Linked DNA regions of Allorhodopirellula heiligendammensis. The protein of the gene in region 1 interacts with the protein of each later gene in a pairwise test. Links are inferred from orthologs where the notes say so. Each region holds a gene or a part of one and is shown on either strand. Other genes may lie near its edges.

Region 1 (3,311 bases):
GGTCAGCCGATTGCATGCGTTCGACAAGGGACCGCATCGGTCCCTCTTGCTCGTCGGGATCGAGCATGCCGTTACCGTTGCGGTCTAATCGCGACAGGAACCCACTCGGACCGCCTCCACGATCTCCGCCTCGGTCACCCCCCCGATCGCCGCCACGGTCACCGCCGAAACCACCGCGATCGCCCCCAAAGCCGCCACGATCACCCCCGCCACGCTGGGCGTGCACCGGCAGCGACCACAGACACGCGACTCCCGCAATCAGGGCTAAACGACGTACGCTAGTAGAGCAGAGGATGGACATGAATCGAATTCGCGATAGAAGGAAAAGTGATGCAGATTTCGAGAGAGTCGAATGAAGAATAGGGTGCGATCTGCGCTCTCTATTCATTTTTTTAACTATTTCATTCCGCGAGGGCGGGAAATCGATGCTGGCGTTGTAACACCGCAGAGGGCGGGTGGGTTTCGCCCACAGAAGAAATTCAGCCAACGATCGTCGCTCGCGATTGTGGATCCTCGGCTCTGTCCGCCCTGCGCAGAGCTCATTCAACCTGCACGAATGGAGTCGCTGGCCTGCATTTTTCGACCGACCCACTTCTTTCAGAAATGCGGGCGAACCGAGGTTTCTCTTTTTCGGTCGAAAACGCTATCCTGGGGCAAGATCGCTGCCGATTTCTCGCTTTTTTCACGTTTTCCCGTATTTACCAAACATGTCTACCGCTTCGGTTCAACACGTTGACGTTCAATTGCCCGATGGCACCACTCACAGTCATTCTGGCGATACCACGGCGATGGACATTGCCCGGGGCATCAGTGACGGTTTGGCCCGCTCCGTCGTGGCCGCTGAGGTGGACGGCAAGATTGTGGATTCATTCCGTCCGCTCGGCGAGGTGGCCGGCGCAGACGGGACGCTGGCGCTCAAACTACTGACTTCGCGTGACTCGTCGGCGCTCGATGTGCTGCGGCACTCGGCGGCCCACGTGATGGCGCGCGCCATCATGCGGCTCTATCAAGGCGTCTCGCTGGCGTTCGGGCCGACCACGTCCGGGGGGTTCTACTACGACTTCGACCTGCCCGAGAAAATCAGCGAGGATGATTTTCCTAAAATTGAAGCCGAAATCAAAAAGATCATCAAGGAAAAAGAGCCGTTCGAGCGATTTGTGCTTGATCGCGACGAGGCGCGCAAACTCTGCGACGATCTTGACCAAGATCTCAAGGTGGAGCACATCGATACGGGGTTGGGCGACCAAGCCACCGTCAGCTTTTATCGTCAGGGTGAATTTGTTGACCTCTGCCGAGGGCCCCATATCCCGCATGCGGGGATGATCAAAGCGATCAAACTGCTGTCCGTGGCGGGCGCCTACTGGAAGGGCGACGCGGCCGGCCGACAGTTACAACGGGTCTACGGCACTGCATTTTTTGACAAGAAGGAACTCGCCGCCTACCTCGAGCAACTAGAAGAAGCCAGGCGCCGCGATCACCGTGTGCTCGGTAAACAGCACGGATTGTTCGCGATCAATCCGGAGGTCGGCCAAGGACTCTGTCTGTGGTTGCCCAAGGGGGCCCGGGTGCGGGTAGCTTTGGAGGATTTCCTGCGGAAGGAGTTGCTCTCACGCGGGTACGATCCCGTTTACAGTCCGCACATCGGTCGCGTCGAATTGTACGAGACCAGTGGCCACTTTCCGTATTATCGCGACAGCCAGTTTGCCCCGTTGTTCGGTACCGAAGTTGGTGGGCTGCTCGATGCGTGGAGCAGTCGGCTCAATGAGGGCAACCTCAGTGGCGATGACGAGGAAAAGTTAATGGCGGCGGCGGAGGTATTCGGGGTCAAACTGCCTCAGTACAAGGCGTCTGCGTCTGCCGATGCCAAACAGAAGGTACTCCATGACTGGCAACTCACCCACGAGCGATATTTGCTCAAACCGATGAATTGCCCGCATCACTGTCAGATCTTTGCCGCCCAGCCGCGATCTTATCGCCAGCTACCGCTGCGATTGTTCGAGTTCGGCACCGTTTATCGGCACGAGCAAACCGGCGAACTGAACGGCATGATGCGGGTGCGTGGTCTGACTCAAGATGACGCTCACATCTTCTGCACCGCTGAGCAAGTTGAAGAGGAGTTCCGCGCTACCATTGAACTGACCAAATTTGTGTTGGAGTCGGTTGGCCTGGACGATTACCGCGTCCAGCTGTCGTTGCGAGATCCCGACAGCAGCAAGTACGTCGGTAGCGAAGCCAATTGGGACCACGCTGAAAGCGCCCTGCGTGGTGTGCTGCAGCATTCCGGTTTGGAGTTCAACGAGGAGCCTGGCGAAGCCGCGTTCTACGGACCGAAGGCTGACTTTATGGTTCGAGACTGCATCGGTCGTTCGTGGCAACTCGGAACGGTGCAGTTGGACTATAACTTGCCGCAGCGGTTCAAGCTCGAGTACAAAGGCAACGACAACGCGACCCATCAACCTGTCATGATCCACCGCGCCCCGTTCGGATCGCTTGAGCGATTTACCGGGATGTTGATCGAGCATTTTGCCGGGGCTTTCCCGATGTGGCTATCGCCCGAACAGGTCCGCGTGCTGCCGCTGAGTGACAAGTCGCTTGACTATGCCGTTGCGGTTGCCAAGCAACTTGACGAGGCGGGACTGAAGGTCACCGTGGATTCGCACGACGGCAAGGTGCAGGCGAAAATCCGCAATGCCCAGCTCGACTTGGTCAATTACATGGCCGTCGTGGGGCCCAAGGAAGCCGAGAGCGGACACGTGGCCCTCCGTGACCGCATCGATGGGGACCTTGGTTCCATGCCCGTCGCCGAAGCGATCGCTCGGTTGACCGACGAAATCAAGAACCGAACCGTTCGCCAAGCCGTGCGATCATCGAGTGTATCGGTCGCTGAATCGGGTGAAACGTCGCACGAGTATTGAGAGGGTCGGTCGGACATCGGGTCGACCAGACCCCGTGCGAAAATAAGGACAGCGCCGGTGCGGATACTCCCGATGGGCGGAGCCGCCGGTTGACGCTTAAACCGTCACGCGTCCGCGAGGTCCGAGGCGGCCGAACATGCGATCGAGTTCGTCGCGACTGAAGAACAAAGCCGTCGGCCGTCCGTGCGGGCAGTGGTGCGTGTCTTGGTAAAGATCTTTCTGTTCGAGCAAACTGACGATCTCCTCTGGCGAGAGCGGGTCGCCCGCTTTCACAGCAGCCTTGCACGCCACCGTGCTGAGCAGATGGTTCAGCAAGTCATAGGGATTGGGATCGCGGCCGGCGCCCATCACCGATTCTAAAATCGTTCGCAGCATCTCTGCGGGATCCTTGTTCGG
Region 2 (3,225 bases), on another replicon or contig:
GGAACCGAAGCTTGGGACCATTGTCCCGAGTGAGCAAACCAATCTTGGACGGGAGGAAACGGGTTTCGGACATGGGCAAATTGGTTTCAGACGGGACGCGGGTCCCATCCTGAAGAGTCAGCGCAGCAAAAAACGTTCACCGAATGCGATTGATTCGGTGAACGTTCGATTGGGTTTCCGAAACCACCTGTGGAACTACTTGAGTTCGACGGTACCGCCGGCTTCTTCGACTTCGGCTTTGATCTTCGCAGCGTCTTCTTTCGAGACAGCTTCTTTGAGGGTCGCAGGAGCGCCTTCGACCAATTTCTTGGCTTCCATCAGGGAAGCGCCGGTGATGTTCTTGACGACCTTGACGACGTTCAGCTTCTTATCGCCGAAGCTGGTCAGGACGACGTCGAATTCAGTTTGCTCAACGGCTTCGGCTGCTCCGCCGTCTCCGCCTGCTGCCATCATCACAGCTCCACCGCCGGATGCAGGCTCGATGCCGTGTTCATCCTTGAGGTAGTCGCTCAATTCTTTGGCTTGCTTCAGGGTCATGTTGGCGATCTTATCGCCGAGTTCTTTGGCTTCGGCGCTGTATTCGGCGACCGCAGTTGCTTCATCGGACATGTCAAACTACCTCAAAAACGAAAAAGGTGATTCGGAAAAGTTGAATTGGGAAAAGCTCGGGTGAAATGAAGGCGTCGTTACGACTCGTCGCCTTCGCCCTTGCTCTTGATTTGGCTGTTGAGCGTACGCCCAGGACCGAGCAACGCACCGCTGAGGTTGGCACCCGGCGAAAGGATTTGACCAACCAGCATCGAGACTTGCTCTTCGCGACTGGGCCACTTGCTGATCGCCTTGACACCATCGGAGTCGAGGCGTTCGCCATCCATGACACCGCCAGTGGCGGTGAACTCGTCGTATTTTTCGCTGTCTTTATCCAGCCGCACGACTTCTTTGACGAGCGAGACAAAGTCATCCGCTCCCCACATCACTGCGACTTGACCACGGGTGTCATCGAACGCAGGGGCGAGCGTGGAGCCTTCGGTTGCCCGACGAGCCAGCGAGTTCTTAACAACCATCATGTGGATGTTTTTCTCGCTGAGTTCGCCACGCAATTCGTTGGTGGTATTCGCGTCCATGCCGGTGTAAGTCACCAACACAGCATCGGAGACCCCTTCGAAACGACGCTTCAGGTCACGGGTGACCAGCTCTTTAACGTATTTACTCATTTGATTTTTTCGCTGACGAAACTCACTACCGCGACAACGCGTGGCTGGGCAGAAACTTGAATTCGCCGATCCTTCTCGATCGTAATCGACGCTTTAGGTAAGGACTCGGACGCTGGGGGTCATCGTTGCACAGATGGCAACGCCTTTGATGTACGTGCCCTTGATGGACTGGGGCTTCATTCCAGAGATGTAATCAACGAACGCGGTGATATTCTCTTCGAGTTTTTGTGAGTCGAAACTCATCTTGCCGACCATCGCATGGACGTTTCCGCCCTTGTCATTGCGGAACTCGACTTTACCAGCCTTGTATTCACCAACGACCTTGCCGACGTCGGCGGTCACGGTTCCAGCACGAGGGCTAGGCATCAGGCCACGAGGGCCGAGCACACGACCAAGTGGGCCGACCAAGCCCATCATGTCGGGAGCAGCGATACAGACATCAAAGTCAGTAAAGCCGTCTTTGATTTTTTTAGCGAGGTCTTCTTGGCCGACTTCGTCAGCACCAGCCGCTTCAGCAGCCTTGGCTTGATCGCCCTTGGCAAACACGACGACGCGTTGCGTCTTGCCGATGCCGTGGGGCAGTACGAGTGAACCGCGAATGATTTGATCCGCTTGGTTGGGATCAACACCCAAACGCATGTGAACTTCGACCGTTTGGTCAAACTTCGTCGCGTCGTAGGTCTTGAGCGTCTCCACCGCCTTGGGAAGCGGCTGAAGCTCTTTGGGTTGTTTAGCGAGCGCGGAGCGATACCGCTTGGATTGTTTTGGCATATTGGTCACGACTCTTGGTGTCGGGTGGTTCGGCGAAACGACTCTGCCTCGTTCGGGTTTTAGCCGTGGATGGCTAATAACCGGTGAGCGGTCGCTTCTCCCACTTGGGGTCTCACGAGATTCCGACCAGCTCAATGAGATGCTCGACTCGTGAGAAGTGGCGGAGTTTGGCGAACCTTTCGCAGATCGTCAACCTCAACTCGCCCCAGGGAAGGGATTTTTTCAAACTTAGCGGCGGTGGGAGACGGAAATGCATCCCATGAACACTCACTGCCGTCTTGCTCGCGGCGGTGAGCCGGCTCCGGAAAGGGTCACTCGCGACCGAGGAACTTTGCCATCATGATCCAGCCGGGATCGAAGATGAGACCTGAGGCATTGGCGGTCACTTCGTCATAGGTCTGTGCGGCATCAGGTGTGACACTCTTGCCCGCCATGACCAACGGCACGGGGCCATGGGTGTGTTTCTTCGTGCGGCAGTACGTCGGGTGGTCCGGCAAGATGAGGATGCGGACGTCGTCACGCTCGCTGGCGGCTTTCCACAGTGGAGCGGCGATGAATTGGTCGATCTGCTCAAGTGCTTCGACCTTCGCGTCGGCGCGGCCTTCGTGGGAGGCTTCGTCGGGAGCCTCGATATGGACACACACAATGTCGTACTGGTCCAACGCCTTCACGGCGGCCTGTCCCTTGCCCGCGTAATTCGTATCGAGATATCCCGTCGCCCCGTCGACTTCGATGCGATCCCAGCCCGCCAAAGACGCCAATCCGCGTAACAGATCGACAGCGGTGATCATCACGCCTTTTAGTCCATAGCGTTCGTCGAATGTCGGTAGTCCCGGCGCGCCGCCACTGCCCCACAACCACACGTTGGTGGCAGTCGACTTGCCCGCCGCTGAGCGAGTTTTATTAATCGGATGGTCAGCGAAAATCTCTGCCGACGCAGTCATCAGGGCCACCAGCACATCGCTGCCAGGGCCGCGAGGAAAATCGTCGGCGATCGACAGGTCCGTCAGATCATGTGGAGCCGACGAACGCGTCGTGGGCGTGAAAGGCGATGGATGCTCGGCGTCTCCGCGATAGATCAGTAGGTTGCGGTAGCTGACACCGCTGACGAACTCCAGTCGCTTGGCCAGGTCTGCGGAAATCGCTGGGTGGTCACCTCCGAGGAGCGTTTTGTTCAGCTCTGCGAGCAGTTCGCTGCCTTCCTCGGTGCTGATATGACCGGCCGTGAAATCCATCATGA

Evidence for each region.
Region 2: the proteins of thrS (region 1) and rplA interact in binary tests that used the Escherichia coli proteins (3 or more experiments, as listed by UniProt). The link is inferred for Allorhodopirellula heiligendammensis from one-to-one orthologs.

What each region holds. Positions count from the first base shown.
Region 1 is NZ_SJPU01000003.1:40,938-44,248, forward strand. What follows is about bases 322-3,311. They hold thrS (threonine--tRNA ligase), read left to right. Parts: upstream 322-707; coding sequence 708-2,915; downstream 2,916-3,311. Other genes in these bases: mutL (DNA mismatch repair endonuclease MutL), read right to left, coding at 3,012-3,311. In the rest of the region: Poly21_RS20195 (EF-hand domain-containing protein), read right to left, coding at 1-301. UniProt on the Escherichia coli protein: Catalyzes the attachment of threonine to tRNA(Thr) in a two-step reaction: L-threonine is first activated by ATP to form Thr-AMP and then transferred to the acceptor end of tRNA(Thr). The rate-limiting step is amino acid activation in the presence of tRNA.
Region 2 is NZ_SJPU01000002.1:2,469,133-2,472,357, reverse strand. The notes cover bases 147-3,050. They hold rplA (50S ribosomal protein L1), read right to left. Parts: upstream 1,986-3,050; coding sequence 1,308-1,985; downstream 147-1,307. Other genes in these bases: Poly21_RS19380 (cofactor-independent phosphoglycerate mutase), read right to left, coding at 2,297-3,050; rplJ (50S ribosomal protein L10), read right to left, coding at 687-1,214; rplL (50S ribosomal protein L7/L12), read right to left, coding at 196-609. Also shown: more of Poly21_RS19380, read right to left, coding at 3,051-3,225. UniProt on the Escherichia coli protein: One of the primary rRNA binding proteins, it binds very close to the 3'-end of the 23S rRNA. Forms part of the L1 stalk. It is often not seen in high-resolution crystal structures, but can be seen in cryo_EM and 3D reconstruction models.